DNA from 2 places in the Pseudoalteromonas sp. 19-MNA-CIBAN-0066 genome. Region 1 is predicted to be linked to the other one. Evidence: predicted binding sites of a transcription regulator. Region 1 holds the regulator's gene; the other holds the start of a gene.
What was found. Region 1 encodes FliA, which starts transcription of late flagellar genes. Its sites were predicted from a motif close to CTAAAGNTNNNNNNNNNNNNGCCGATA; they were not measured.
Positions count from the first base shown of each region.

Region 2: a site for FliA is predicted at 2,822-2,848, ahead of AAEZ18_RS07460 (DUF5610 domain-containing protein). Genes of this name have one in related genera too.

Region 1 covers NZ_JBEONZ010000001.1:252,722-266,697, reverse strand. Annotated here, with positions in the region: gene AAEZ18_RS01240 (chemotaxis protein CheW) at 1-489, opposite strand, end outside; gene AAEZ18_RS01235 (chemotaxis protein CheW) at 514-1,263, opposite strand; gene AAEZ18_RS01230 (ParA family protein) at 1,267-2,037, opposite strand; gene AAEZ18_RS01225 (flagellar motor protein MotB) at 2,050-3,009, opposite strand; gene AAEZ18_RS01220 (flagellar motor protein) at 3,018-3,782, opposite strand; gene AAEZ18_RS01215 (protein-glutamate methylesterase/protein-glutamine glutaminase) at 3,775-4,950, opposite strand; gene AAEZ18_RS01210 (chemotaxis protein CheA) at 5,002-7,179, opposite strand; gene AAEZ18_RS01205 (protein phosphatase CheZ) at 7,195-7,956, opposite strand; gene cheY (chemotaxis response regulator CheY) at 7,972-8,355, opposite strand; gene AAEZ18_RS01195 (RNA polymerase sigma factor FliA) at 8,396-9,106, opposite strand; gene AAEZ18_RS01190 (MinD/ParA family ATP-binding protein) at 9,133-9,993, opposite strand; gene flhF (flagellar biosynthesis GTPase FlhF) at 9,986-11,476, opposite strand; gene flhA (flagellar biosynthesis protein FlhA) at 11,497-13,608, opposite strand; gene flhB (flagellar biosynthesis protein FlhB) at 13,681-13,976, opposite strand, start outside.
Region 2 covers NZ_JBEONZ010000008.1:107,684-126,117, reverse strand. Annotated here, with positions in the region: gene AAEZ18_RS07470 (RNA recognition motif domain-containing protein) at 347-826, shown strand; gene murI (glutamate racemase) at 789-1,586, opposite strand; gene AAEZ18_RS07460 (DUF5610 domain-containing protein) at 1,664-2,791, opposite strand; gene trmA (tRNA (uridine(54)-C5)-methyltransferase TrmA) at 2,959-4,062, shown strand; gene AAEZ18_RS07450 (thiol:disulfide interchange protein DsbA/DsbL) at 4,126-4,764, opposite strand; gene AAEZ18_RS07445 (thiol:disulfide interchange protein DsbA/DsbL) at 4,785-5,408, opposite strand; gene AAEZ18_RS07440 (serine/threonine protein kinase) at 5,443-6,417, opposite strand; gene ccoG (cytochrome c oxidase accessory protein CcoG) at 6,469-7,899, opposite strand; gene AAEZ18_RS07430 (hypothetical protein) at 8,180-8,539, shown strand; gene AAEZ18_RS07425 (hypothetical protein) at 8,539-8,745, shown strand; gene AAEZ18_RS07420 (UPF0149 family protein) at 8,794-9,381, opposite strand; gene AAEZ18_RS07415 (type II secretion system protein N) at 9,403-10,161, opposite strand; gene AAEZ18_RS07410 (type II secretion system protein M) at 10,165-10,638, opposite strand; gene gspL (type II secretion system protein GspL) at 10,635-11,843, opposite strand; gene gspK (type II secretion system minor pseudopilin GspK) at 11,840-12,826, opposite strand; gene gspJ (type II secretion system minor pseudopilin GspJ) at 12,826-13,500, opposite strand; gene gspI (type II secretion system minor pseudopilin GspI) at 13,501-13,878, opposite strand; gene gspH (type II secretion system minor pseudopilin GspH) at 13,878-14,462, opposite strand; gene gspG (type II secretion system major pseudopilin GspG) at 14,512-14,934, opposite strand; gene gspF (type II secretion system inner membrane protein GspF) at 15,000-16,235, opposite strand; gene gspE (type II secretion system ATPase GspE) at 16,238-17,803, opposite strand; gene gspD (type II secretion system secretin GspD) at 17,796-18,434, opposite strand, start outside.

The sequences.
Region 1 (13,976 bases):
GCTCAACTCATCCCATTCGTCGTCACTAAGTAGCTTATTTAAATCAACTAAAATAAGTAACTCGTTTTCGCGATTACACACACCCTGAATAAACTTAGCGCTTTCTTCTGTGCCTACATTCGGCGCACTGTCTATTTCTGAGCTTCGCAAATAAACCACTTCAGATACGCTGTCGGCTAAAATACCAATAACTTGCTCTTCAGCTTCAATAATTAAAATTCGCGAATTATCTGTTGCATCCGTACCGGCTAAACCAAAACGGGCACGAGTATCAATAACCGTAACCACATTGCCACGTAAGTTAATAATACCAATCACGTACGAAGGTGCACCAGGTACAGGGGCTATTTCAGTGTAGCGTAATATTTCTTGCACTTGCATTACGTTAACACCGTAAGTTTCGTCTTCTAACTTAAACGTTACCCACTGTAGTATTTCATCATTATTATCTGCATTTTTATTTGCTGACAGTAACTTATCTTGGTTCATGCTGTTTCCCCGTAATGGTCATTACTACTGACGGCTGTCTAGGCCTTTCTCTAATAATGCATTTAAATTATTTACATCTATTAAAGCGCACATTTTTTCTTTAATAACACCGGCAAGCCATGGGCGCTTACTTTGGTTTGTACGCCATTTTACATCTTCTTTACTCAATGTAATGTTATTTATTAGCTTTTCTGCCAATAATCCCCACTGACTGTCGCCTAGTGTAATTAAATACTTGTAGTTAAGTGACGCCTCTAACTTTTCGTCATACTTTTCTGGCATAACCCAACGTGCGGTATCAACCACATTAAGTTTTTCATCTCTATTGAGCATAACGCCTTTAAACCACTTTGGTTTACCAAATAAATGATTTACTTCACTTAATTCATGTATACCGCCTAACGCTTTAAGCGGCACAGCTAGCGTTAATCCTGCCACTTCAAAAAATAAGGCTTGAAACTGCCCGTCAAAATAATCAGCTTGGCTTTGTGCGGCTAATATTTGCTCGGCCGACAGTGTTTGCTCAGCAGAGGTGACTAGGGCTTTGATTTCTTGCGCTATCGGCTTTTTAATAATTTCTGGCACAACTTGCTCAAATACTGGCGTACTTTGTGTGCTCTGCGCTTCTAAATCTGGGTGTTCAGTTTTTTTATCCGTTACTTGCTCAAGTAATTTTGCAACGGGTTCAAGATTATCTACAGGCTCGTCTTCGCACAATAACGCGCCTAGATATTGAGTCATTACTTTTTCATTAGCAAATAATTGCTTACTCATTGATTAACCTTGTTCTATTAAATAGTCGAGCAATGCCTTGTAGGCATATACCCCGCGAGACCGTGGGCAAAATTCACTTGGAACTTGTTGCGCTAAACTGGCGTCTCTAAATTTGGTATCTACCGGAACAACGCCCGGCCACACTTTATCAGTATAAGTATTTTGCAGTGTTTTATATGCCTCTAACGAGGCTTTAGTGCGCTTATCGTACATGGTGGCAATTATAGTATATTCATAGCTTTTAGCTTGAGATGTTTGCATTAACTGCATAGTACGCATCATTCTGTCGAGCCCCTTTAGCGCTAAAAACTCGGTTTGTACCGGCACTAAAATGCGTTCACTCGCAGCTAGCGCATTAACCATTAATACGCCAAGTACTGGGGGGCAATCGAGGATTGCATAGTCGTAATATTCGCTTATTTTTGCAAGCGCTTTTTTTAATATTAATCCCATGCCGGTTTTATTGCCCATACTTCTATCTAGAGTAGCGATAGCCATAGTGGCGGGTAATATATCTAAGTTTTCAATACTAGATGGACATAATGCTTGGAGTATTTCTTCGCTTTGCATGCTAGTTCCGCGTACAAAAATATCGTATACGCTAACCTCTAAATCCTCAGAATCAATGCCAAAGTAATAGGTTAATGAGGCATGAGGATCGGTATCAATCAATAATACGCGCTTACCTTGAGATGCTAAAATACCTGCAAGGCTAACCGCGGTTGTGGTTTTCCCTACTCCACCTTTTTGATTTGCTACAGTCCAAATCTTCACATTGCATCCTAATTACAGTTCATTTCGAGTCGATATACGAATACCGCCATGGGGTAAACGAATTATTTTTATTGTATTATCGTCAGAGGGTAATTCTGCTTCAGGCTCAGGTTTAACGACTACTTGTTGCGGCTCAACGCTTACTACTTCTGCTGTTGGTGGCAACCCATATTTAGATAGGGCAATAACTACTTTGCGATTTTCAGCACGCCCTTGCTTAGTATCGTTAGTGGCAAAAGGAGAATATTGACCATATCCCTCAATCGCCATTCGCGCTGAATTTATACCTAGCCTTTCAAGCTCAACTAAAACGGCTGTTGCACGCGCCACCGACAACTCCCAATTCGAGCTGTACATTTCATTACCTATGGTTTGGTTGTCAGTATAGCCGCGTACTCTAATATAGTTATCTACCGGAGCAATTATATCTTTAATTATTTTAACAACTTGCTTAGCTCGAACTTGCGCTACACTACTGCCACTTGAAAATAGCATGCCAGAACTAAGCTCAATGATCAGCCAATCTTGGCTGAGTTCTAAACTTGCTTCACCATCGCGTATTTCATCTATTAATGACGATTGCAGCTTAGCCAACAAACTATCGAGTGGTTTGCCAAGGTGTTTTTGCTCAATATTACTGGTATCGCTTTGTCCGTCCAGCAGCTTTGGCCCGTGTTCTTCTTTTAAAATACTTTCGCCGTAGAGCACTTCTTGCTCTGGGGTTACTCTGTCTGTCAATATTGCGTCGCCATTTACCCCAGTTCCTTGCTGCGAATGTTGACGGGCTGACTTATCAAATACATAACCAATCGAATCGGACAGCACTTGAAATTTCTCTTCTTTGTTAATTGCTATTGCGTACAAAACCACAAAAAAGGCAAACATAATCGTCATATAATCAGCATAAGACACCAGCCAACGTTCTGTGTGTTGACTTTTAGTAGTGGTGTTGCGTAAGCGACGACGTAACATAATAGGGGCTACTCAACCACGACATTTGGGCGGTCAACCCGATAGGCTTCAAGCTTTAATTCAATGCTTACTGGGCTTTCGCCTTGGCTTATTGCAATTACGCCCTCGGCAAGCATTTCGTGATAAAGCATTTTTTGCTCAACCCGTTGCTTTAACTTATTAGCCATAGGTAAAAATAATAAATTAGCTAAACCCACGCCATAAATAGTTGCTATAAAGGCAGTGGCAACACCGGCTCCAAGCTTTTGCGGATCTGTAATAAACGACATTGCCTGAATAAGACCAAGCACGGCCCCTAAAATACCTATGGTCGGACTATAACCGCCCATAGCTTCATAAACACGACTTGCCTCTAGCAGACGTTCGCGCTCTAACAGTAAATCTATTTCTAACGTATCGCGCAGTTTTTGATCTGAGCAACCATCAACTAATAATCCAAGCCCTTTTGCAGCATAGGCATCTGGGTGGGTAAGCGCTTCGTTTTCAAGGGCTAAATAACCTTCTTGACGTGCTTTATGTGACCATCCTTTTACTTGCTCTATGGCATCTTCAATATTGTATTTAGGCGATACAAAAACCCAGTGCGTAATTTCTAGCATCTTTTTAAAAGTACTGGCTGATGTTTGTAACATTACAGCACCCAATGTGCCGCCCAGTACAATGATCAACGCAGGTCCGTTAAATAATGCCGATACCACACCGCCCTCTAACGAGTAACCTATAGCAATGGCGCCCAAGCCAATAAGTAAACCTAGTACGGAAAGCTTATCCACAGCCCACCTCTGTCTTTAAACGTATTGCTACTTCATCTAATGGCAGACTTTCGCTCGCTAAACCAGCATTAGCAATTGCTTGTGGCATACCATAAACAACACAGCTTTTTTCATCTTGTGCCCAAATGGTTGCCCCTGATTGTTTAAGCATACGAGCGCCTTCACGCCCATCTGCGCCCATACCAGTTAATACTATAGCTAATACATCACCTTGATACGCTTTAGCGGCACTGGCGAAGGTTACATCAACGCTTGGTTTGTAACTAATGCGCTCGCTGTTATCTTCAAAAACTCGTAGTGTTCTACTTGCCCCACGACCATCAATCATCATTTGCTGGCCACCCGGTGCTAAGTAAGCCACACCTGCTTGCAGTCGATCTCCTTGCTGCGCTTCTTTTACCTGAATTTTACACAAACTATTTAAGCGTGCCGCAAAAGCCGGAGTAAACGCAGCAGGCATATGCTGAATTAATAATATAGGGTGCGGAAAGTTAGCAGGAAGCTGAGTTAATATAGTTTGCAGCGCAACAGGTCCACCGGTTGATGTGCCAATTGCAACTAGTTGATAGTGCTTGCCACTCGTGCGCTTTGTTACTATTGCACTGCGACTAGTTACTGCCGAATTATTAAAGCTTCGCTCTGGTTGTACTACTGTTGTTGCTGTTTTATTTGTTTGTGCAAACCTTGCTGCTAATGCGCTTGGCGCTGAAGTAGGTGTAAATAAAGGTTTGTTTATACTGGAGGGGCTAGGGCTAGCAACACGTCTAATACGTTGGCGGCCAATTTCTTTTACTTTGCTTTGCAGCAGCTTAATGGCATCTTCGTTATTGCGAGCAATGTCTTCAAATTTTTTCGGTAAAAAATCCATAGCACCAGCATCAAGTGCATCTAAAGTTGCAGTTGCACCGGAGCGAGTTAACGAAGAAAACATTAAAATTGGCGTCGGGTTACTGGCCATAATTTCTTTTACAGCACTTATACCATCCAACACCGGCATTTCTACATCCATAGTGATCATATCAGGACGTAAACTAGCTGCTTTTTCTACAGCATCTCGGCCATTTACGGCAAAGCCAATTACTTCAATCTCGCTATCTAATTCAAGAATCTCACTCACTCGACGGCGAAAAAAGCTCGAATCATCAACAACTAAAACTTTAACGGCCATTTTGCTCTCTTATTTTTATTGTGTAGACGTATAAAGTATACGTCTACTTTATTATTTACCTGCGTAGTGTTTTAACATACTCGGTACATCTAATATAAGTGCAATACCACCATCCGAAGTAATAGTGGCACCTGCCATTCCAGGCGTACCTTGTAATAAAGCGTCTAACGGCTTAATAACCACTTCTTCTTGACCAATTAACGAATCAACCACAAAGCCAACTTGTTGTGTACCTATTTGCACAATAACCACATGCCCTTGCGCTTTACGGCTTGTACGATCGGCACCTTTCACTAGCCAATGCTCTAAATAAAATAAAGGCACTGCCTTTTTACGAACAATAATAGTTAACTGACCATCAACCACATTCGTTTTAGTAAGGTCTAAGTTAAATATTTCACTTACCCCTGCTAATGGTAGTGCAAATGTTTGCTCACTCACTACCACCATTAAGGTAGGTAAAATAGCCAAAGTTAACGGTACTTTAATTTCAAGTATAGTGCCCACACCTAGTTCTGACTCTATGCTAACCGAGCCATTTAACTGGGTGATTTTAGTTTTAACCACATCCATGCCAACACCACGACCAGAAATATCAGATATTGCTTCTTTGGTAGAAAACCCTGGCGCAAATATCAGATTGTAAGCTTCGGTGTTAGACAAACGGCTTGCTTGCTCTTGATCAAGCACACCTTTTTTAATTGCTATTTGTTTTAGTTTTTCAGCATCCATACCTGCGCCATCATCTTTAATGGTAAGCAAAATATGATCCCCCTGCTGCGAAGCAGAAAGCGTAACGGTACCTGTTCTCGGTTTACCCGCAGCTTCACGATCATCTGGCATTTCTATACCATGATCAACCGAGTTACGTACTAAATGCACTAATGGATCGGCCAGTGCCTCAACTAGGTTTTTATCTAAATCGGTTTCTTCGCCAACCAGCAATAAATTAATATCTTTATTTAAGGTACGTGCTAAGTCGCGAACAACACGCGGAAAACGGCCAAATACTTTTTTGATTGGCTGCATTCGCGTTTTCATTACCGCGCCTTGCAAATCAGCTGTAACAACATCTAAGTTAGATATTGCTTTACTCATAGATTCACTTTCTGAACTGGTGGCTAAACTCACTAAACGATTACGTACTAATACAAGCTCGCCCACCATATTCATAATTTGATCAAGGCGTTTAGTATCAACCCTTACTGTTGTTTCAGCTTGTGCAGGCGGCGCTTTTTTAGCAACTGGCGCAGCGGTATTGGTATTAGCACTTGCTGCTACAACAGCCGCTTGTGGCTGCTTAACTTTATCAACTGCTACTGGTGAGGCTTTAACTACAGCTGCTTTAGGAGCCGTAACTTTATTTACAGGTGCAGGTGTTGCCGCGCTTTCTTTAGATTTTGGCGCCGCTCCCTTGCCATGTAGCTCATCTAGTAAAGCTTCAAACTCATCGTCACTTATTTCATCATCGTTAGTGCTAGCAGCCGGACTTTGAGCTGCTTGAGGTTTTGGGGTTTTATTTACCGCACCAAAACTTCCCACCCCGTGAAGCTCATCTAATAAGCTATCAAATTCATCGTCGGTAATATCGCCACTTAAGTCGCTGCTATTACTTAATGACTCTTTTATTGCAGGGCCTTTACTTTTGCCATGAAGTTCATCAAGTAAGTTTTCGAATTCATCTTCGCTAATTTCATCAATATGCGCATCGTTTGCTGTAGCGTTTGTTGCTGCACTGGGTGCATCAAACAACTCATCAAATGCAAAAGGGTCATCATCTAAATTAGCATCTTGCGTTATTACTGGCGCAATAGTGTCACCACCAAGCTCTTCTTCTGTGGGGGGTAAACCTAATTTATGTAATATTTCGAGTAACTGGGGATCGGCAGGCTCTGGTTGCTCACGATTTTTTATCGTAGCAAACATTTCGTTAATAGTATCAAGTGCTTGAAGTATAACATCCATTAGCTCAGAGTTAACTGTTCGCACTTTTTGGCGCAGTAAGTCAAACACGTTTTCTGCGCCATGGCAGGCATCTACCAGCTCTGACATCGCTAAAAAGCCCGCGCCACCTTTAACAGTGTGAAAGCCTCTAAAAATAGCGTTCAATAATTCAGTATCTTCTGGGTTATTTTCCAGTTCAACTAATTGTTCAGATAAAAGCTCAAGGATTTCTCCAGCTTCAACTAAAAAATCTTGTAATATATCTTCATCGACTTCAAAGCTCATGCAGTTACTCTCCTATTAGAAGCCCAAACTTGATAAAAGATCATCAACTTCGTCTTGATCAGATACAACATCATCACGCGATTCTTTATCAATAATAGGGCCTTCTGGGCCTGCTAATGCTTGTGCGGCAATCGAGTTTTCTGTTTTTTGTTGCTCTTGGTTATCGTTTTCATCTTGTGCTGCAAACGCAGTTAACAGATGAATTAAACTTTCTTCAACTTCGCGTACCAGCTCAATAACACGGCGAATTACTTGTCCGGTTAAATCCTGATAATCTTGAGCCATTAACACATTAGTCATTAATACTTGCAACTCATCGGTTTTAAGATGCGAGCTGTTCATAAATTTATCAATGCTATGACACAATGTTTTAAATTCACCAAGTTCAAGATCGCGGCTCATTAACCGATCCCAGGTTGGCTTGATATGCGAAATATCATCAGCTAATTGCTGGGCTAAAGGCAGGCTCGCTTCAACCGCATCCATGGTTTTGTTGGCGGCGTTTTCTGTCATTTCTATGACATAGTTAAGTCGCTTTTTAGCGTCCGGAATGGCATCAGTGGTTAAATCTGTTATGCGGGTGTCAAGCTCAAAACCCTTTAAAGACTCGTGCAACTGGCGCGTTAATTTACCTACTTCTGCAAACAAATATGATTGTTCTTGAGAGGCAGTTTCTAAAATTAACTGATCAGCTTTATGTTGCTCACCGTTTTCTAAAAAAGTGACCAGCTGACGTGCTTGCTCTAAAGTAATCTGAGGCGCAGCAGGTGCTGACATAAGCCTCTCCCCTTATTAACCTAAGCGTTCGAACACTTTTTCTAATTTAGTTTTTAATGTACCCGCAGTAAATGGCTTAACAATATAACCATTAACACCTGCTTGGGCTGCTGCAATAATTTGCTCTTTCTTAGCTTCTGCAGTAACCATTAAAACCGGAAGATGCTTTAATTTGTCATCTGCGCGTATTGCTCTTAACAAGTCAATACCTTGCATGCCCGGCATATTCCAATCTGTTACTACAAAGTCAAATGATTGATTTTGCAACATAGGTAAAGCAGTTGAGCCATCATCTGCTTCTAAAACATTGGTAAACCCTAAATCACGCAATAGGTTTTTAATAATACGTCTCATCGTTGAAAAGTCATCAACAACAAGAATTTTTATGTTTTTATCCAAAACATCCTCCAGTGAGGCCTAAACCTGTATTTACTTACTTCTAATTTATCCAGTCATTGATTTTTGCTTTTAGCTTAATCATCGCCTGACCATGTATCTGACTTACACGCGACTCACTTACATCGAGTATCTGTCCAATTTCTTTTAAATTCATTTCATCGTTATAGTACAACGAAAGCACCATTGCATCTCGCTCTGGTAGGGATTTAATTGCACTTAATAAAGATTCATTAAACCTTTCATTTTTAACATTATTAAAGGGTTTGTCTAGTGCTAAATCGTGCCCAACAGGTGTTATAACATCCTCATCAATACCTAAATCTTCTATTCCCAAGATTTTACTGGAATTAACATCGGTTAAAATATGATGATATTGCTCTAGTGTAATTTCAAGCTTTTGGGCAACTTCACTGTCTGTAGGTTCACGATTCAGGCTGCTTTCTAATGCTGAAATAGCTTCTATAACCTGGCGGCTTTTACGATGTACTGAGCGAGGAGCCCAGTCTCCACGGCGCATTTCATCAAGCATAGCGCCCCGAATACGAATACCCGCAAAGGTTTCAAAACTAGCGCCTTTAGTGGCATCAAAGTTTTTTGACGCCTCTATTAATCCTATCATTCCTGATTGAATTAAATCATCGAGTTGTACACTAGGGGGTAAACGAGCAATTAAATGACATGCTACTTTTTTTACTAATGAAGCATGCTTTTCAACAATCATATTTAAATTTTGTGTTGATTCATATCCCATAGCTCTATTCACCAATGTAGTCATAGTTAGCCGTTAACGAGTTTCTCAATGAAAAATTCTAAATGCCCCGAAGGCTGGTTCGGTATTGGCCACTTTGTTATTCTTGTTGCTAATGTTTTAAAGGCAAGTGCAGCTGGAGAACTAGGAAACAGTTCAACAATTACTTTTTGACGACGTGTTGCTTTGCGCATATTTTCATCATAAGGAACGGTTGCAACCAGCTCCATTGATATATCTAAAAATCGGTCTGTAACCTTTGATAGCTTTGCAAATAACTCTTGCCCTTCGCGTAATGAACGCACCATGTTGGCAACAATTTTAAATTTATACACGCCATGTTCGCGGCTTAATACTTTGATCAGTGCATAGGCATCGGTTATTGAAGTTGGCTCGTCACATACCACAACCAAAACATCTTGTGCAGCGCGAGAAAAACTCAGCACCATATCCGATATACCGGCAGCGGTATCAACAACTAATATATCAAAATCAGTATTGAGTTCGCTAAAAGCACGAATAAGCCCAGCATGTTCTGCAGGCGACAACTCAACCATACTTTGTGAACCCGACGTCGCTGGTACTATTTTGATCCCAGCGGGGCCTTCTACTAGTATTTCATCAAGCTCACATTCGCCAGATAACACATGCGATAAATTACGCTCAACACGTAGTCCAAGCATTACATCACAATTGGCTAAACCCAAATCGGCATCAAGCACTAACACTCTATTGCCTTGCTGACCTAAAGCGATCGCAGTATTTAACGATACATTTGTTTTTCCAACGCCACCTTTACCGCCAGTGACGGCGATAACCTTAACGCCGTTATTATTATTTTTGCTCATTTTACGCAGGCCGCTTGCTTGATCTAATACTGTGTTAATCATACATCTCTACTGTGCTCGACGCCACTGATTGGTGTCGTGAATGTTGTACTTTTGTTCTCTTTAAATATAATTGCTCAGCTTTTTTCACTAGTTTTTCTGCATTTGCAACTCGAATATCTTCAGGTACTCGTTGACCATTAGTAAGATACCCTATTGGCAGGCGATTTTGAATCGCAATACTAATTATCTCGCCTAAACTTAATGATTCGTCGAGTTTAGTGAAAATACAACCGCTTAACTGTACTTTTTTAAAGTGTCTTACGGTTTCTTGTAACACATTTATTTGCGCAGTGGCACTTAATACTAAGTAATTACGAATATCCACACGCTGATTACGCATTAAGGTATTTAACTGCTCAGTTAAACGTAAATCACGTTGGCTCATACCTGCAGTGTCTATAAGTACTAAGCGCTTGTTACGTAAATGATATAACACTTCGGCCAGTTCGTTCGCATCTTTAACTTGTTTAACCCCACAGCCTATAATACGGCCATATGTTGCAAGCTGCTCGTAAGCACCAATTCTGTAAGTATCGGTAGTAATTAGCGCTACTTTATCAGCACCATATTTTTGTGCACCTAATGCCGCGAGCTTAGCCACTGTAGTGGTTTTACCCACACCGGTTGGGCCAACTAATGCGTAAACACCACCTTGGCGCAAAATTTCGTTATTCGTGGTTTGCATCTGATCTTCAACCATAGTTAACAGCGCTTTCCAGCCCTGCTGACGCGGAACATCTTCAGGTACAAAACAAGCCATTTGCTCAGCAACTTCTTTATCGATTCCCATGCCTACTAAGCGGTCAATCATGCATGCGCGCGTTGGGTCACGGCGCGCCATATCTTGCTGCATTAAACCCGACACTTGGTGCTCTAATAACTGGCGAATTGCGTTCATTTCTTCACGCATTGTGCTCATTGCTTCACTTTCGGTATTTTTAGTCGTGTGTGTTTGCGCAACTGGCGTGTCTAATTCATCAAAATCACGGTCTAGGTCATCAAAACCTAAGCTGTCAGCTTGCGTTTGTGGGCGTGCTTGCGCGGCTTCTTCACGCGCAAACATATTTGTAGGGCGTTGTTTAGCGACCGGCTCTTGATAATGTTCTGAGGTATCTATACCTGATTGCGAAAACATTGAAGCCAATTCTGCTGAACGTGGACGCGGCGACTGGCGCTCTAATAGTGCTTGTAAGCTGTCGGCTACCTTTGCTTGTGGCTCAGGTCTAGCACGCTGTGGCTCTGGTTTTACAAAGTTATGCATGCTTTGCGAGTGGGCAGAATGTGCCGTACGCTGCTGCAGCGGCGCACTTTGTTGTGGCGCGGCGGCTTTAGGGGCTGCTTTGTCATAATCAACCGCTGCGACAATTTCTACGCCGTTTGCGAGTTTTTTATTAGACATAATAACCGCATCAACACCTAGCTCATCTTTAACTTCTTTAAGTGCTGTGCGCATATCTTTAGCAAAAAAACGTTTAATCTTCATGGTTCAACCCCTTTAAAATCTTATTGTTGGCCTACTGAGCTAACAATCTTGATCTGCCTTTCGTCTGGTATCTCTTGATAAGACATCACTCGCAATCCTGGAATGGTGTACTTAACAAAACGAGATAACACAGTGCGTAACATTCCTGACGTTAACAGTATTGAAGGTTCACCGGCCATTTCTTGATTTTGATGCGCTTCGTTTAATGACACTTGAAGTCGCTCTGCAAGTCCTGGCTCTATTCCGGCACCTTCGTCGCCTGCATTTTGTAATGACTGATGCAACATCTGTTCCAACTCAGGCGCCAAGGTTATGACAGGGATTTCTGAAGACATGCCCACTGCATCTTGAACTATTAATCGACGCAGTGAAATACGTACCGCAGCGGTTAAAACATCTGGATCTTGGCTACGCGGGCCATACTCTACAAGGGTTTGTACTATTGAGCGCATATCGCGAATAGCTACACCTTCGTTTAATAAATTTTGTAAAACTTTAACTATGGTAGTTAATGGCAATACATCAGGCACCAAGCCTTCTACTAACCTTGGGTGACTTTTTGCTAGCATATCTAATAGATTTTGTACTTCTTCGTGGCCTAATAATAACGCCGCATTATTGGTGAGTAATTGGCTAATATGAGTGGCAACCACAGTCGCCGAATCAACCACGGTATAACCAAGCGATTGCGCTTCATCTTTTTGATCAGGCTTGATCCACACCGCATCCAAACCAAAAGCCGGATCTTTAGTTTCAATCCCTTTTATAGGACCAAATACTTGCCCCGGATTAATTGCCAATTCGTCGCCGTGTTTTAGTTCGCCTTCGCCACTTGATACGCCCATTAAGGTAATTCGGTATGCATTTGGGTCTAGCTCTAAGTTGTCGCGTATATGTACCGGGGGCACTAAAAAGCCTAATTCTTGAGAGAGCTTTTTACGCACGCCTTTAATACGGTTTAGCAATTCACCACCTTGGGATTGATCAACCAATGGAATAAGTCGGTAACCTACCTCTAAACCAATTACATCAACTTGCTGCACATCGTCCCAGCCTAACTCTTTTTGTTCTTGCTTATTGGCAATGCCTGTACCTACTGCGCTGCCATTAGCGGTTTCCTCAGCAAGTGCTGCTGCCGCTTTTAATTTATTTTGTTGAGTGTAGTAAGCTAAATAACCTAATAGTGCGCCCAAGCTTAAAAACGCTACGTGCGGCATACCAGGTACTAAGCCCATAATAATTAAAATGCCTGAAGCAATAAATAACGACTTTTCGTTACCGAGTTGTTTCTTAAATTGATCGCCCATGTTGTGCGACTCATTTTGACGCGTTACAACAATAGCAGTACCAATAGAGAGTAATAATGAAGGGAGTTGCGCAACCAAGCCATCACCTATGGTGAGCAAGGTATAAATTTCCATGGCATTGCCAAAGCTTAAATCGTGTTGGATCATGCCAACAAATAAGCCACCAACAATATTAATAATTAATATAACAATACCGGCAATAGCATCGCCTTTTACAAATTTACTGGCACCATCCATAGAACCATAAAAGTCGGCTTCGCGGGTTACTTCTTCGCGGCGCTCTCGGGCTTGCTCAGCGCTAATAAAACCCGCATTCATGTCAGCATCAATTGCCATTTGTTTACCCGGCATAGCGTCTAGGGTAAAACGCGCCGACACTTCAGAAATACGCCCAGCACCTTTAGTAATTACCACAAAGTTTATGATGATCAAGATTAAAAACACCACTAAACCTACTGCATAGTTACCACCAATAACCACAGAGCCAAAGGCTTCAATTACTTTACCGGCAGCATCACCACCATTGTGGCCCTCAAGTAATACTACTCGGGTGCTGGCAACGTTAAGTGCCAAACGCATAATAGTGGCGATTAGTAACACAGCCGGAAACATACCAAACTCAAGTGGTTTCATGGTGTATACAGTTACCAGTAACACCACCAAAGCAAGGGCAATATTAAAAGAAAATAATATATCAAGCAGGAACGGAGGAAGAGGTAAAATGACCATACCCAGCGCAGCTAGTACCATTAATGGTGTACCTACGCCTTTGGCATACTCTTTTTTATCTTTGTTAAGTTGTTGTAATACCGCTTTAAATCCCATAACCCTACAATTTCAAAAAATTGACACTACTTTGAAATTGCAATAACTATTCCAAGTTATAGGTTATTTAAATTAATACTGATAATCGTCAGGAATAGGCAGTTTTTTATTAAGTTTGGTGGGGCGTTTTCCGCGCCCTTTATTAAAGCGCTTAAGCTGAAACACATAAGCTAATACTTGCGCAACTGCGGTAAATAACTGATCCGGAATTTGCTCCCCCACTTCTGCAGTATGATAAAGCGCTCGAGTAAGCGACGGCGATTCTAAAATAGGCACTTCATTACCAATCGCTATTTTACGAATTTGCATTGCCATTTCATCAATTCCTTTGGCAACTACTATAGGTGCTCCGGCGCGTTCGGTGTCGT
Region 2 (18,434 bases), on a different contig from region 1:
CAACACTTTGTTTTAAACTTTCTTTTTGGAAGATTTAAAACCGAAGTTTTATTTAACTCTCTAAGTAGTTGCTGCCTTGCTATGCTTCGGCGTTTCCCTTCTCAGTGGGGTCGCATTATAGGGAGATCCGAAAACAGATCAAGCCTTTTTTTAGATCTTTTTACTGTTCGAACAAAATGTAATCGATAGCAAGTGAAACATGATAAAAACATGTATAAAACGATGCTTTTTCACCCTGTTTTATATTATTTACTATAAATTTTATTGCTATGTTGAATTAAGGCGTTAAGATAGCAAGTTCACAATGTTAAATTAATGTTTATTTCCTGTTTATTGGTAGATCAAAATGAAATTACCCGATCAAAAATCTTTTATCCTCTCAGTTATTCTTGCTGTTGTTGGTTTTGTTATAGTTAAGTTCGCACTTGAAAGCCTAGAGTTAGACCCTGCACTACTATTTGCTGTTGGTTTGCTCATTGGTGGTATTGTTATTGCTGCGATGTCGTCTGACGGTGTAGTAGAAGCCGAAGTAAAAACCAAAACGCTTTATGTTGGTAACCTTCCTTATCGTGCAAACGAAGGTGTGGTACGTGCTTTATTTGAAGAGCAAGGCAAAGTGTTCAACGTTCGCTTATTAAAGGACAAAAATACAGGTAAGCGTCGTGGCTTTGGTTTTGTTGAAATGGCGCAAGCTGATGCCGACAATGCAATAGCGCAGTTAAACGATAGCGAGTTCCAACAACGTACCTTAAAGGTACGTGAAGCAAAACAAAAACAAGAAGATGATTCTAACGCTCTTCGTTCTGAGCCGGATCAATCAGTGTAACTAGCTTTACAGCTAACTTACTACTCACACTAGCCGTTGCATAATATTGCAGCGGCTTTTTTGTATCTGCAATATTGTTATTCGTTAAATTAAGCTGGCTAATTAAGTAATGAACTCGCTTAGCAATCGCTGCACCTGAATCAAGTAGCTGCACTTTCCTATTAAAGTACTGACTAATCGGCTCTGCCAAAATAGGAAAATGCGTACAGCCTAATACTAATACATCTATAGACTGATCTATGTTTAAACGATCGAGTTCTTGGTGCAGTTTAGTTGTATCTAAACTTTGTTCGAAAAACAGACGCTCGGCTAAAGTAACTAGTTCAACGCTACTATATAAGCTAACTGCTATATTGTTGGTATGTTCTTGTATGAGTGTGCGCGTATAGGGACTTGATATAGTTGCTGGAGTTGCCAGTAGGCCGATATGTTTAGATTGTGTAAGTTGCGCAGCAGGTTTTATCGCCGGTACCACCCCCACTATAGGAATAGTAGTAATTTGGCGCACTGCCCCAAGCGCAGAAGTAGAGGCGGTGTTACATGCAATAACAATTAAATCTACATTAAGCGCTTGCTGGTTAATAAAGTGAATGAGTGCGCATAAGCGGTTAATAATCGTTTGCTGTGACTGAGCGCCGTATGGCAATAGCGCATTATCCATAAAATAGCTGTATTGCGCATCTGGAATACTTTGCTGAATATGTTCAAGTACCGTAGTACCACCAATACCTGAATCAAAAACCATTATGTGCGCTGACAAACTACTGTCCTTACTCTAAGTTAAGAACGGCAGTTTGCCATGTGATTTTTATAAAAGAAAGTAGTTTAGTAGTACAACTATTGTTGATTGGCTAGCTCGTCCGTTGCTGCATTTAATTGATTAAGGTTTTCGAACATAGCTTTGGTGTAATCTACCAATTTATCTATTTCTGCTTGATCTTGATTTAACCACTGCACAATACCCGATAACTGGTTTTGTATGCCCAGCTCTGTGGCTTTATTAAACACAGCTTTTAAGTCGTCGTTAAACGGCGCTAATTTATCAGCTACTGCTTTTTCAGGAACTGGCTTGTACTCTTCGTAACCTTTAACTGTAGCGACTGTTTTGGTTTGTCGTAAATCCATTGAAAAAGCCACCAGCTGTTCGTTGCCTAAGCTTAGTGCTTGCGCCTCTTCAAATGCTTTATCTAAGTCACCACTGAAAAAGGTGCTACTTACACTTTGTAAGTCAGCCATTAGCTCATTAATCGCCTTTTGTTCATTCTCATTTAAATCGCCATTAACCGACATAGAAAATGACAACTCACGAGACTGCGACGACTCACTTACAAAAGATTCACTATTCCCATTTTGCTGATAACGACTGGCTGATTGTGACTCATAAGCATCAGCAAAACTAATACTCACTTCGTCTCCTTCGGCGGTAGTAAATTTATATTCTGCTTTGTTACTTAAACTTGCATACTGAGCTTGGCTAACAGAGACACTGGCGGGTTTAGGATTAAATAAATCGTCTTCAAATTTGTCCAGGCCATTAAATATGCCTTCTTTAGATTTATTAATACCCTGTGCGATATCGTCGTTAAACACGCCATTGCCTTTTAATTCATCAACCGCGTCATCAATCCCTATTTGCACACCTTTTCGAGCATCACCTAACATACCTTTGAGTTTTTCATCGTCGGCACCATTGGCTTTTGCTTTACGTACTGCACTGGTAACGAAGTCTAAAACGTTTTTAACGATTTCATCAAAATCAAAAAGCGGTTTATCTTTTTTCGGCTCGCTTATCGGTAAGCCAAGAGCTTGAGCCATTTTGTCACCGAGCACTTTGGCAGCAAGTTCTTTACCGCGCTGCTGATAGTTATCTTGAGGCGACTGTATTGTAGGTTGCTGTAAAGCCCCTTTATTACCGTATTTATTAATATTGTGGTTTGGAACAAAGCCAAAGTTACCGATTTTCATGATCCGACTCCTATCTATGCTTGCCTTACTTATCGGCACTGTAAGTTATTTCTGTAGCTAGATGCTCAAAAAAAAACCAATATATATTTCATCAAAACTAGACAAATACATCTCGCTCCCTACAATAGCGCCGATAAACAGCTCTCAAAGATAAGGTTATAGCGTTAATGGCAGTTATTAAAATAGACACCTCACAGTACGATGCGCAGTTAAGCGAAAAAGAACAGCGTATTGCTGCCCAATTTCAACGTTTTGGTGTGGATAAACTTGAGGTATTTAGCTCAGAGCCGATTAACTACCGCCAACGCGCTGAGTTTAGAGTATGGCACGATGGTGACGATCTGTTTCATATAATGTTTGATCAACAAACTAAAGACAAAATTCGCGTTGATAGCTTTGACCCTGCCGCTCCTTTGGTAGGTGAAGTGATGCAAGTAATGATTGATAATTTAAAGTCGTGTGAAATTTTGCGTCGTAAACTATTTCAGATTGATTACTTATCTACGCTAAGCGGTGAGATTTTAGTGAGTCTGTTATATCACAAGCCACTTGATGAGCATTGGCTGAGTGAAATTAACGCGCTTAAAGAAAAGTTAAGCAGTAAGTATAAAATTGACTTTATTGGCCGTGCCCGCAAACAAAAAGAAATGCTTGGTGATGACTACGTTACCGAACGCTTAAACGTGAATGGCCAAGAACTAATATATCAGCAGGTAGAAAACAGCTTTACCCAGCCAAATGCCAAAGTAAATATTAAAATGCTAGAGTGGGCGCAAGACTTATGTAAGCCACTTAAAAATGATTTACTTGAACTTTATTGTGGTAACGGTAACTTTTCTATTGCGTTAGCGGGCTCGTTTAATAAAGTACTAGCAACCGAAATATCAAAGTCGTCGGTACACTCAGCGCAGTATAATATAGCGCAAAACAAGGTAGACAATTTAGATATTATTCGTATGTCGAGCGAAGAGTTTACTCAAGCCATGAATGGCGAACGCAGTTTTTCTCGTTTAGAAGGTATAGATTTAAATAGCTACAATTGCCAAACCATTTTAGTTGATCCGCCACGTGCCGGTATGGATACCCTAACGTGTGACTTAGTAGCAAATTACGAAAGTATTATTTATATTTCGTGTAACCCAGAGACACTAGAGCGCGACCTTGATCACTTAACCCGCACCCATGAAGTTAAACGCTTTGCGATTTTTGATCAGTTCCCTTATACGCACCATATTGAGTCGGGTGTATTTTTACAAAAAAAGAATACTTAAAATAAGCAGTTAAAAATTACCCATAAAAAAAGCTCCTAAGGAGCTTTTTTTATGGGGTTAACTTTACTTGCTTGCCAAGTAGTTAATTAGATTTGTGATATCTGCGGGTTCGCTAATACCCGATTCGCGACCTAGAAGTAGTTTGTACTTACCATTTACAATAAAAGTTGGTACGCCACGCAATGCACCTTTTTCTTTAAAGTAGTCTTGGTCGCGCTTCATTTTTGAGCTTAATGTACGTACCGAAAAGCTTTTAAATAACTTATCGAACTTATCGCCATCAACGCCTTGGGCTACAAACACATCTTTTACGTCGGCTAATTCATTAAAATTTGCGCGCTTTGTATGAATGTGACTAAAGATAGCCGCAATAATTTTATCTTTTTGTGGTAACACTTCAGCCGTTGCTAACGCTTGGCTGATCATTTGTTGATGCTCGGTATCGCGTACGCCAACAAAATCAACATGGCTCTTTTTAAACTTTACGCCTTTATCGAGCATTGGTTTAATCTCGGCTACCAGTGGCTCCATGTTATTACACGCAGGACAGTAAAATGAGAAAAACTCTTTCACTTCTGGTTTTTTAGTTGCGCGCTCAGACACAACCTCATAATGTACACCTTCCTCAAAGGTTGCTGCAAAACTTGTTGCAGCGAAAGGTAGTAATACAGCAAGTAAACCTGCTTTAACTAATTTTATCATTATTATATGGCTCCAAAAATTTATAGTGCGAGTAAAAATGAAACTAACTCATCAAGCTCTTCTTGGCTCTTGATGGTATTTAGATTGATTTTATATTTGTCGTTTACAATAAAAGTAGGAACGCCTGTTAACGCACCTAATTTTGAGTATTTATTTTGTTTATCTTGCATTGCTTGTTCAGCTGCAATAATTGGCATACTGGCAATATCTTGATCAAACGTATCGCTACTAATGCCATTTATATCTAATAATTTTTTTAAATCTTTAATTTCAGTCAGTGGTGCGCGCTGAACATGAATACTTTTAAAAATCTTGTCTGTAATCGTATCAGCTTGCCCGTGCTTTTTAGCAACTAAATACGCTAGGCTCAAATTACTTTGTGTTTGTGGCGACACGCCGCCTAAAAAGTTAACGTGATTTTTTATAAACACCGCACCTGCAGGTAGGTTTTCTTCAATTGCGTGTGCAACCGGTTCAAATTTAAAACAATGCGGGCAATAAAACGAAAAGTATTCGGTAACTTGTGGTGTAGTACTTTTTTCGATATTGATAACTGTATATTGATTACCTACTTCAAAGTTTGCTGCAAGTGCTGCAAAAGGTAGACAAAGAAGTAGTAGGCTCAGTTTTAATTTTTTAAGCATTAGTCTCTCGTTGTACATATTTTTGAATAAAATGTTATGGCAATAATTTTAGCGGTGCTTCTTGCAATGCGGCAAGCTGCTCTTTAAGTGCTAAAATTTGTTGCTCCCAGTATTTGTCATCTGCAAACCATGAAAAGTTCCGCACAAAAGCCGGATCGCTCCATCGTTTTGCAACCCACCCCATATAATGGATGATACGCATAGCTCGAAGTGGTTCGATCAACTTAAGCTGCGAGTGATCAAAATCACAAAATTCTTCATAGGCGGTTACTAAGGTATCTAACTGTAACAGCTGCGTTTGTCGATCGCCACTTAGCATCATCCATAGATCCTGAATGGGTGGCCCCTGGCGACTATCATCTAAATCAACAAACATTAACGCATCGCCTGCCCATAATATATTGCCAGCATGGCAATCCCCATGCAAACGTATCGTTTTTACATTGGTATACTGTGTTTGAGCCTGCTTAATAACCAAGTCTAAAATGGTATAAAAAGCAGTTTCTAATCCCATAGGTACTAAGTTACTTTTTTGCAGATGAACTTTTGCTGTATGTAAGTACTCTTCGCAGGTTAGGGTGGGCCTTTGTGTAAATGGTTTTGTTTTAGCAACTTGATGCATTCTGCCAATTAAGCGCCCTAGTACATCAAGTTGATCTAAGTTATCGACTTCAAATAAACGCCCGCCAACACTTGGAAATAAAGTAAATAAATAGCCTTGGTGTTCAAATAAGCTTTGCCCGTTATATTCCATTGGCGCAACAACCGGTACTTCGGCCTCTGCTAGCTCAAAGGCAAAGTCATGCTCTTCTTGTATTTGCTCCTCGCTCCAACGCTCTGGACGATAAAATTTAACAACGTAGCGTTTTCCGCCTTCAGCTACAAATTGATACACCCTATTTTCGTAACTATTTAATGCCAATAAACCAGACTCAACATAAATACCAACGCTTTCTATGGCATCAAGAATTAGATCTGGGGTTAAATCAATAAAGCTAAATTTACTCATACACTTCTTATATAAAATAAAAGCGGGGAACACCCCGCTTTTTGTTAAACTTTACCGCGCTTTAAAAAAGTTACTCGACTGTGATATTTGATTGTCGGGCTCGCCTACCGGCGATAGCACAAAGTTAAATTCTGTCATTGGCGCTTTTAAGTCATACGGATCCATAACCAGTGATAAAGGCACATTGTGCGATTGCCCTGCGTTAACCCTAAACGTTTGTTTACCTATGTACTTAAAGTTATCGAGCCCTTGCACTTTAATTGTAAAGGTTTGCTCATACTGCGCTTTGTTGATCACTTTTAAGGTGTAGGTGTTTTCTACCAACCCTTCAAAATCAACCCTATATAACTGATTACGATCGCGAATAATATCAAATTCCATCGTTTTACGCAGCGCAATATTGGCAACCAAGGCACTGGTTAAAATAACCAGGATCACTATATAGCCAATAATTTTTGCCCGCAGTGGGTTGGTTTTATTCTCTGGCGTTTCTAAGTTTCGCTCAGTGGTATAAGAAATAAGTCCGCGTGGATAATTCATTTTATCCATCACCCCATCACATGCATCAATACAAGCGCCACAGTTAATACACTCTGCTTGTAAGCCATTACGAATATCTATGCCGGTTGGGCATACTTGCACGCATAAATTACAGTCAATACAGTCGCCTATTTCTAAATCTTGGTGTGCCACTTTGCGCGAGCGTGGGCCACGGCTTTCACCGCGTTTTTCATCATACGATACTGTATAGGTATCTTTATCAAACATGGCTGACTGAAAACGTGAGTATGGGCAAATATGTAAACACATAATTTCGCGCATCCACCCAGCATTACCGTATGTACAAGCAGCAAAAAAGATAATACTCATTAAGGCATAGCTACCGGCATTAAAGGTAACAAAGTCAGGGAGTAGCTCACGAATAGGGGTAAAGTAACCAACAAATGTAATTGCTGTATATAAAGAAAACAAAATCCAACTGGTGTGCTTAGCGGTTTTGCGCCAAAACTTATCAAAGTCCATTGCTCGTTGGTCGAGCTTTTTACGTTGATTTGCCGTACCTTCAAACTTTTCTTCAAACCAAATAAAGGTAAAGGTCCACACTGTTTGTGGGCAGGTATAACCACACCACACTCGTCCATAAAAAGTAGTAACCAAAAACAAAGCAAACGCGGCCAACATAAAAATAAAGGCGAGTATGGTAAAGTCTTGCGGCCACAGGGTTAAACCAAATATATTGTATTTTTGACCTATTAAATCAAATAAAACGGCCTGTTCACCATTAAAATTTATCCAAGGTAGCAACATAAATGCCAACAGACCTAAAAAGCCAATTCGCTGCCTAAGAAGTTGGTGCAAGCCATTAACAGCACGCACGTAAATACGATTACGTGGATTAAACCGATCCTGTTGCCCGCTAAGATCCGGCTTTTGAATCTTTACTTCAACTGGTATATTTTTTACTTTAATTTGTTTGTCCATCGAAGTTCCTCAACACCGCTTGGAAATAAAAATTCAGCTATATTCAAGGTTTACCTTATAGTGTAATAACGTACTTATTACGTATAATATTTATAACAAGACTTGAATACTTTCAGATATTTCAGAAATATCTAACTGCTGTTAGCTATTATAACAATATTGGCTAAAATTACTGGCATAGATCGCTAATAATTTATTCACTTTAGTTACTTGCTTTTAAAATGCATTTTATTACACTGCAGCATCATTTTATGTTATTTGGATCAAAGTTTACCCAACTATGAAAAAATTTATTATTTTGGTAATAGTAGTCCTCGCCTTTTTCACAGTCGATCACCCTTTGGTGAAAGAGCCTCGTGAGCGGTTATTTAACGATGGTATTGACTTTTTAAGTGATGCAAGCAAAGTGAATCGCAGCCCTACTGCCAGTATGACTAAAAACAAAATTAGTGCGCAGTTAACGCTTTCTGAATCTGAGCGTGAGTACACCGAAAAAACATTTACTACCGATGACTCAATAAGATTATTTCACTTACGCTACTGCCGTGAGCGCGACTTAAACCTATATTTTTATGATGAGCGCTTAAACACTGTATGTAAAATAGTATCCGGCTCACTAGAACACATGCGAGGTAAATAATGGACTTTTCTGGATTAAATAAAAAAGCCAGTGACTCATTTCACCAGCAACGTAATATGCTTAAAAAACTCACGCAGGGTAAAACGCTAAAGTGCGAAAAATGTAATGGGGTTTTAACACTCGACTTAGCCACCAGCGAGCCGGGTAAAGGGCTGATTAAGTGCAAGCAAGGCTGCACTGATATTATATTAGAACTAGGCGCTTAAACTTATTTCACGGCTATATTTTGAGCTCAACTCATTACTGCGCCTAAACTACTCTTCCCAGCCTTCATCTGTGTACAAGCCACTATTAAGCGCGACTATTTCCACTAGCTCTGCAAAGCCAAGCGCAAAGTCGCCCATTAGCTCATATTGCTGCTGGCAAAGTAACTGCTCATCAATACTGTTTTGTAACGCTATTTGGCTAATGGTTTGCCCATCAAGTGCAAAAAAGCTTAATGTGGCTTGAGCGCTTTCGAGGGCTTGTTTATATTCTGCCTCTAACGCGGTTGAACTTAATAACTTTTGAGTATATGACGTTGTTGCCGTTACAAAACCTGCGCTCCAATTACTGCAAAATTCGTAATTATATTGTGCTGGTAATTTATAGCCTACTTCAAATACTTGCTCACTAATTTGATGGTATAACGCCATAAATAAAAATAGCATTTCTTCATCTACATTATTAGCTGTATTAGGCAAAATTGCTGCCATCCACTCATGTACGTCTAGAGGCTCAGGAGAGCAAATTACGCCAAATAAATAACCTTGGCTTTGCGTTAGCGTCATCGCTTGAGACTGGGTGTCTAAAAATGTGCTGAGCTGCTTAGCGTGCTGCTCAGTAAATTGGGGTAATTGCATTAAAACTCTTTATATTAAACATTAAAAGTTGAGCGGGTAACGGCCTTGATTATCTGGACGACCTAAAAACTTAACCGCATCATGTACATCTTTTGGCAACGTGGCATCGGGCTTTACATAGCCTGATACTTTAAAGTCAAAATTAGCTTTTAGGGTTGCATCAGCTTCAAGCCCTAAGGTGTTATCTGGGTCGATAAGTATGGCTATGTCGCCCGATTTACAGCTTAGGTTACCACCAAGCGGGCCTATATTAAACCAACCGTTCAAACCTTGTACGTCAATATTAGGGCTCGCTATCTCGCCTTGCAGTGACTCACAATAAGGTGCGCCCGATGTATACTCTGCCAATTCCAAGATCACACGACCTTTAGCGGTTACAGGTAACGGAAGTTGTATGCGTTGCATCGCTCTTTCAACTGTTGAGCGCACTAATCCATTGGTTACTTTCACTTGCTTATTAAATAAACCAAAGCTCACATCTGCATAACCCGATATATCACTGCGCTCACGTGGGTCACCAAATTTTACATTGGCATTTAACTTACCGGTAAATAATGCCCACCCGGCAACATCCCAACGTACATTATTTAATTGCTCACCTTGGTAGCGTACTTGCATCATTTGCCCTTGCCAAATAGTGCCAACACTTTGCCCTACTTCAAGTTGCTTAGGAAAATAAGGTTTTGCTAGGTCAATGGCCACCGCTGCAGGTAACTTAATAATACAAAACACAATAAAACTAAGTAAAAATACAATGGATAAGGTTATTATTTTTTTCATTCATTACTTCTCTAATAGCAAACGGCTAACACGTACATAGCCCGACTTATCGTCACGGCTCAAATCTAAATTTTCGACCCGTAAACCATGTTGATTGACCAGTTCATCAAGCCACAGTATTAATTGATTAAACTCTACTGAGTCGAGCGTTAAACGTAGCGAGTTATTACTTGGCTGCATTTTACTAATATTTATTTTATAGCGTCCGCGGGTGGCGTTAACTATTTGGCTAATGTTTTGACTATTAACCACTTGTGTATTACCAGCGGCCTTGAGCTTTACAATACTTTCGTCAACCCACACTAGTAGCTCTTGCTGTTTTAATTGCGATTGCTCAGCACTTGCTATTGCATTATTTAAGGGTCTAAAAATGCCCATCACTAAAATAAACACAATAAAAATACCACTCGCAACGATTATTAACTGCTGCTCTTGCTCTTTTAGTGAGCGCCAATGTTTAATTAACTGCTGCTTCATACTGCACCTCGCAGTTTAATTTCGCCAACCACAAAGTCACCATCGTTACTTAACGAACCTTGATCAACCGTTAACCCTTGCTGTTCAAGTATGGCTTTAACTTTACCAAAGGTTTGAAAGTCTTTTGCGCGTGCTCTCATACGTAATTCATTACGTTTTTTGTCATAACGCAGTGTTTCAGGGGTAAAATTACTTACCTGCGAAAACACCCCCACTAATTCTGTGGTTAACTCTAAAAATCCAGCGTCGCTGGTATCTTGTATTTTTGCCAGTGCACCTTTAATTTGGTTTTTAATAAGGTGTGGGCGAACCTTAGTTCCCGGAAATGCCTTTTGGTAGCGCTCAATTACCTGTGCTTTAGCAAGTTCTAACTGGGTATTTAGCTGATGCAACTCTATAGCTTTAATCGTAATACTCGCTACTAAGGCAACGCTGGTAATAATGGCAGCACTTTTCCAGTACCCCCACCATAAGGTGCTTTTCTTTTTAAGCTGATACATACCTTGGCGAAGATTAAACTTAGTATGCTCTAGTTGCTTAGCAAATAAGGCCAGCGGTAGGTCGTAATCACTGGTTTGAGCCTGTAAGTTTACCGTTTCAGGAAACTGAGTCGCCGGACTAAAATGCTTTACATCTGGATTACCCATTGCTGTTAAGTAACCATTTAACCAGCTCGTCTCTACTGCACTTATACGCCATGGGCCTTGTTTAAATAACCACTGATTATTAAGTGCTATTGCCGTTACTGTGTCCTCATCTGCTGGGGGTAATAACAAAGCATCGGGTAATATTTTATATACCGATAAATTATGCTCTGCAAATAGCGCTAGCCACGCCTCAAACCATTCGCGGTCGGTCATAGCAACACGAACAGCATGCTGCTCGCCAATCATCACTGGCTCACCTACAGCAATAAATAGCTCATCTATATCGCACGCTATATCTTCTTCGAGCATATAAGGCAAAGCTTGCTCTAACTTACGATTCCATTTAGTCGGTAGCATTACCGTTTTTAATTGCACTTGGTCACAAGGCAATAATACAACGACTTCGCGCCCTAGCGATTTTTCGCTCAGTTCGTTTAAATAACTGGCATTAACTAGCTCACCACTGGCTATTATTTGTTGTTCTTGTGGTGAGTATATTAACCAATTAAGTAACTCTTGTTCGGTTTGACCCGTGCGGATCAACAGTATTTCTGTCACTGTACGCCTCCAAATTTTCGCGCCAGTATCGTTACGTCGCCGTCTTTGGCGTGCAGTAATGTGGTCATCGAAAAACGCAGATCAACAAAGTTTGCCTGCGTTTGTAATTTAAAATATTCGCTATTAATACTAAACAATTTTTCTACCGCTTTGACGTTTTGCCCGCCTTGCTGCTGAACTTGTTCAAAAAAGGCAGCTTTACTTTCAAAGCCTGCATCTGGGCGAGCAGCAATCACAGCTTCAGCACCCGATACACTTAGCTCATCTATAAGGGTACTTAAAATGAGTGCTTGCTCTGCTGCTAAGGTATTCACATTAATAGACAATAAAGTGCTACCAGGTATTACACAAACATAAGGCAGCACTTTTTCCATTACTAATGGGTTAAAACCTTTAACCAAACGCAGCTCTGAGGTTGATGCAAATAAGCTATTGGCGGTCATGTACGGAAATTGACGCGACAAGTATTCCCCTTCTTCTGCTCCTGAACGGTATGTAATACTGTTTTCGTCTAGCCAATCAAACACACTGTCAGCCATGGTTTCCTCTGACTCTTGTGCCGGTAAATCTTCAATATTTTCAAGTAATGCGAACAAGGCCTTGTGCGCTGGATTGGTTTTGCTAGCACTATTTAAATCTGGTTCTACGGCTATAGCATTTAAGTTTAAACATGCTTGTAAATCCGTTATTTTTCCGCTTAGTGTGCCGTTATCAACTGGGTAAGGTATATCGCCTTGCTGCGCCCATATTTGATCTAACGTGGTTTTGTCAGGATCGTCTCTTTTGCTTTTAATCAGCGCTTTTATGGCAAGCTCTTCTGCACCATAGGCATACCACTTAGCTTGTTGATGACCCTGTAAGTTAGTACTTTTTTGCACTTGCACCATTAAGTTAGCACTCATTTCTACGGCTAAAATGGCCGCTAATGCAACAATAAACAGCACAATAACAAGTGCGGCTCCACGAGAAGAACGCAGCCCCATTACTGCCCACCTTCTTGCGGGTTACCTTCATCGGCCAGTGCATCATCAGTTGATGGGCTCGATGGTAGAATTTCTTTACCTTGTCCTGGCACTAAAAATACTCGCCTAATTGGCTCCGCCTCAATTTGTTGCAGCGTAACAGCAACCGCTTTAGGAAGTGCTTTAATTTGCCACTTAGCTTGCCATTCGTTTTTATCGTCTAAAAATTCAAACTTTAGCTCTTCAATGTTTTTTAAAACAACCTGTACACGCGGCTCCATATTATCAAGCTGATCAACATATACACGATACACTCGCTCCAAGTTGTCGTTTATTACGCGATAACCCACAGCTTGTAATTCTGAGCGTGGTAATAAATTAATTGGATTTATCCAGCCGTCGCGCACAAAGCCAATGCCATCATATTGGCTATCTAAAACATAGCGTCCGGCTAGCAAATACTGCTCTTGCACATCGCCTGCTTCATTGCGTACAGCACGTTTGGTCATTTGACTAAAATCTTGATCCATTAACCTAAAGGTGGTTTGCAAACCATTTAGCTCGGCTATTTTATCATCCGAAGCTTCTTTTGCGCGGGTAGTGGTATCTAATATTTGGTGCGTGGCCATAATAACAAAGCCTAAAATACCCAAGGCTACCATCACTTCAAGTAAGGTAAATCCGCGTTGCTTCACTTATTTTTTGCCTTTATTTAAATAAGTTGCCAGCTCATATACCGAGTGCTCGTATTTTTCATCACTAAATATATTAATGGTTAATTTTACAAAGTCTTTATCTGCGGTTTTGCCTATATCTTGGCGCCAAAACCATTCAACACCCGCCATAACTTCACTACCGCGCACGCCGTTTTCCCCTTCCCATTGTTCGCCTTTGGTACGCTGCTCTACCATAATATTTTCGGCAACCCATGAGGCGTAAGTTTGCTCTTCTATGCTAGATAGATGATGAATGTGTTCACTGGTTGCTTGCATTGCTGCAATACCTGCCATAGCACAAATACTCAATGCCACTAGCACTTCAAGTAAAGTAAAACCTTTATTATACTGGCGCATTATTCGGGCTCTCGGCGTAAATTCACTGGCGCAGTAAACTCGCCTTCAATAAAGTAAACCGGCTCGCTTTGCTCTTTTAATTCGAGTGTTAATTGAAATGCACTTACTTCGCCCGAAGATAGTATTAGCACTTGCGGGATTTTAAACTTTTTAAGCTCCAATAAGCTGTCTTCGTCTCCGCTCATTAGCTCACGCCAATTTGCTTGCTCGAGTAAGTTATCTTGCGCCCAAGCTAAGTCGTCTAGGTTAAGCGCTAGTTTAAAGCGTGGATCAAATTCAACCGGCTCAAATAATGCTTCTCTGACAAAGCTTACCCACTTTTCACCATCAAAAACTAAAAACTCAAATACGTTGTTGTCTATATGAAAACCCAATTCAACTTGGTTTAAAATAGCAAATTCTGATGCCATATTAATGGTGGTATGCAGCCTAAGCGCTTGAGTATCTAACTCATCCTCAGCGCCGCCTTCTAAGCTATATACCACCATTTTTGTGGCAAAAGCGATGATCACTAATACCACTAAAATTTCGATTAAACTAAAGCCGCGGCTTTTTGCACGCAATCTCTCAGAGCTTACTTGCATAGTAAGCCCTGGGTATTAGTATATAAATACACTGCGCGATTGATGGCCATTACTGTTTTTCTTCGTCCCAGTTACCAATGTCGTCATCGGTGCCGGCTTGGCCATCTGGACCTAAAGAAAAAATATCAAATTTACCAATTTCTCCTGGACTAATTAACTGATAAGTATTGCCCCACGGATCCTCTGGTAATTTACTAATAAAGCCACCATCTGGAAAACGTTTTGGTATTGGCTCTATGCTGGTTTTATTAACCAATGCTTCTAGGCCTTGCTCGGTACTTGGGTAGCTTTTATTTTTAAGCTTATAAAGGCTCATTGCATCTTCAAGCTGCTGAATATCTAAGTGTGCTTTATCGATAGCGGCCTCTTCTTGTTGACCCATAATATTAGGTGCCACAATTGACATGATCATGCCAATTATAACCAGTACGACCATCACTTCTAGCAAAGAAAAACCTGATTGTTTATTCACGTAATTACCTCATTATTCTAAAAACACTAAACAATGGTTTATTAAACCATTAATTTACTTTTAAGTTAAAGCCCTACAGCTTTATTCATTGCCATAATTGGCTGTAAAATTGCCATTACTATAAATAATACAATAACCGCCATTAAAGCGATCATTGCGGGTTCTAATAGTTTTAGCGATACATTAACCATACTTTCAAATTCGCGATCTTGGTTATTAGCAGCGCGTTCTAACATTTGCTCCAGCTCGCCAGATTTTTCACCGCTGGCTATCATATGTAGCATCATTGGCGGAAACAATTTAGTTTGCTGTAAGGCCGCTCTTAAACTTGCCCCTTCGCTTACTCTATCCGCTGCATCGGCAACTGCTTTTTTAATTTTTTCGTTGATCAGCACTCCACCCGCAATACGCATACCTTCAAGTAGCGGTACCGAGCTTGATGATAAAATACTTAAAGTTCGGGCAAAACGAGCGGTATTAATACCTCTAGCTACTTTACCAATACCGGGCATATGCAATATTTTATCATCCCACCAAAAACGAATTTTAGGCTGTTTTAAAGCATGCTTAATCCCTATCGCTAGGGCCGTTATTACAATTAAACTAATAAACCAATAATTTTGTACAAAATGACTTCCCGCCATTACCCACTCAGTGGTCCAAGGGAGTACTTGCTTGGTTTTCTCAAACGTTTTAAGTATTTTAGGTACTACAGTACCTAATAAAACCGACACAATTGCAATAGCAAACACCACTAAAATAATGGGGTACACCATAGCTTGCGTTATTTGACTGCGCATATATTGGCGCTGTTCGGTGTAATCGGCAAGCCGGTTTAGTACTTGGTCTAAATGCCCTGACTTTTCGCCTGCGGCAACCATAGCGCGGTATAAATCGTCAAACACATGCGGAAACTCACTCATACCGTCGGCAAGGGTATACCCTTCCACTACTTTTGAGCGAACCGACATCAGCATGCGTTTTAAACGTGGTTTTTCACATTGCTCAGCCACAGCCATTACCGCACCCTCAACTGGCAGAGCCGATTGAATGAGTGTTGCTAACTGGCGAGTTATAAGCGCCAAATCTGAGGTTGATATAGTAGGTTTAAACAAACCGCCAAGTAATGACGTTTTTTGGCCTTTAACCTGTTTATCACTTTGCGCCGCGGGTACAACTTCGAGCGGCGTTAATTTTTGATCGCGTAATATTTGGCGAATTTGTTTTGCTGTATCCGCTTCTAAAATGCCTTTTTTTTCTTTGCCTCGGCCATCTAAGGCACGGTATTCAAACGCTGCCATTATTAGCCTTCCTCACGGGTAACACGCAATACTTCTTCAAGTGTTGTTTTACCTGCAAGTACACGGCTACAGCCATCTTGACGAATACTTGGACTGAGCTTGCGAATGTATTTTTCAACGCTTTGCTCGCCCTTACCATTGTGGATCATTTCACGAATGGTTTCGTCCACCACTAATAACTCATGAATACCAGTACGGCCTTTATAACCATTAAAGTTACATGCTTCACACCCTACTGCACGGTGTATAGTTGGTTTACTTTCAAACGGTACGCCTAATAACTGGCACTCGCGCTCATCGGCTACATGTTCTTTTTTACAACTTTTACACAGTGTACGTACTAGTCGCTGCGATAACACACCGAGTAACGACGATGAAAGTAAAAATGGCTCCACTCCCATATCTTCCATACGAGTAATAGCGCCAGAAGCAGTATTTGTATGCAACGTAGACATTACCAAGTGACCGGTTAATGATGCTTGCACACCTATTTGAGCGGTTTCTAGGTCACGTATTTCACCTACCATCACTACATCGGGATCTTGACGTAAAATAGCCCGTAAGCCACGCGCAAAGGTCATACCTACTTTAGTATTTACTTGCGTTTGGCCAATGCCCGGTATTTCGTATTCAATGGGGTCTTCAACCGTTAAAATATTACGATCGCGAGAGTTTATTTGACCCATACCTGCGTACAAGGTGGTACTTTTACCAGAGCCTGTAGGCCCGGTTACTAAAATAATGCCATGAGGTTTACTAATTAAATTTGCAAACAATTCACGGTTTTGTGCGGTCATACCTAAATCTTCAAGATTTAAGTGCGCGTTATTTTTATCCAGTAAACGCAGCACAACACGCTCACCAAAACTCGATGGCATGGTTGATACCCGTACATCAACTGCACGCCCTGCAATACGCAAACTAATACGGCCATCTTGTGGTATACGTTTTTCGGCAATATCGAGCTTAGCCATTACCTTAATTCGCGATACCAGCAAGGATGCTAATTTACGATTAGGTTTAAGTACCTCTTTTAATACACCATCAACCCTAAAGCGAATAACCAGTTCTTGCTCAAAGGTTTCAATATGAATATCAGACGCACCCTCTTTAATTGCTTCACTGAGCATTGCATTTATAAGTTTAATAATTGGCGCATCATCATCGCCTGCCAATAAATCTTCGGTTTGTGGCAATTCGTCTACTAATGAAAACAAGTCAACTTCGTTGCCAATGTCTTCCATCATTTGTTGCGTTTCAGAACTATCTCGCTGATACGAAGCCTCTAGCAGTAGCTCAAACTTGTCATCATCAAGCTGCTCAAGCGTAAAACCATGTCCTGCAATACGGCGTACTTCTAACAGTACGTCAATATCAAGTTCGCCACGGTAATACACTATGCGCTGCTCTTTATTTTTACTCAGCAACACTCCGGCTCGCCGTGCGTATGAAAAAGGCAAACGTTTAACGGGCAGCTCAACTAAGTCGTCACTGGTTAATAGCTCGTCCGGATGATGCGCATTAGGATGAACCACATCTTGATTTATCTCTTTAATCGCCTTAGTCATCTTTACGCTCTTGTGCATTTTGTTTGCGTAAATGCTCTTCATACGTAGGTGGCAGTATTAGCTCATCATTCCACTCGGGTAAAATAGGCGTGTCGGTTCTTGGCATTAACTCTATACCATCTTCGCGCTGCTTAAATTGCTCGCCACGAATAAAGTTATATTTATTAAAGCTCAACTTATTCATGCTAATTCCGTCGCGAATAATAGTTGGGCGAATAAATACAATCAGGTTACGCTTACGTCGTGTGGTATTAGTTGATTTAAATAAGTGACCTAAAATAGGAATGTCGCCTAGTAGTGGCACCTTAGATACACTCTCTTGTACGTCTTCATCTATTAATCCGCCAAGTACCACCATACCGCCATCATCAGCCATTACTGTGGTTTTAATTGAACGCTTATTAACTGAAATATCAACAGCAGTAGCACCACTTACACTCGACACTTCTTGCTCAATAGTTAACTGTACAGCAGAGCCATCGTTAATTTGCGGGGTTACTTTAAGCTTTATACCCACTTCTTGGCGTTCAACTGTTTGAAATGGGTTGGTGTTATTACTCCCGGTTTGCGAGCCAGTAATTATAGGCACTTCTTGACCCACTAAAATAGACGCTTCTTCATTATCCATAGT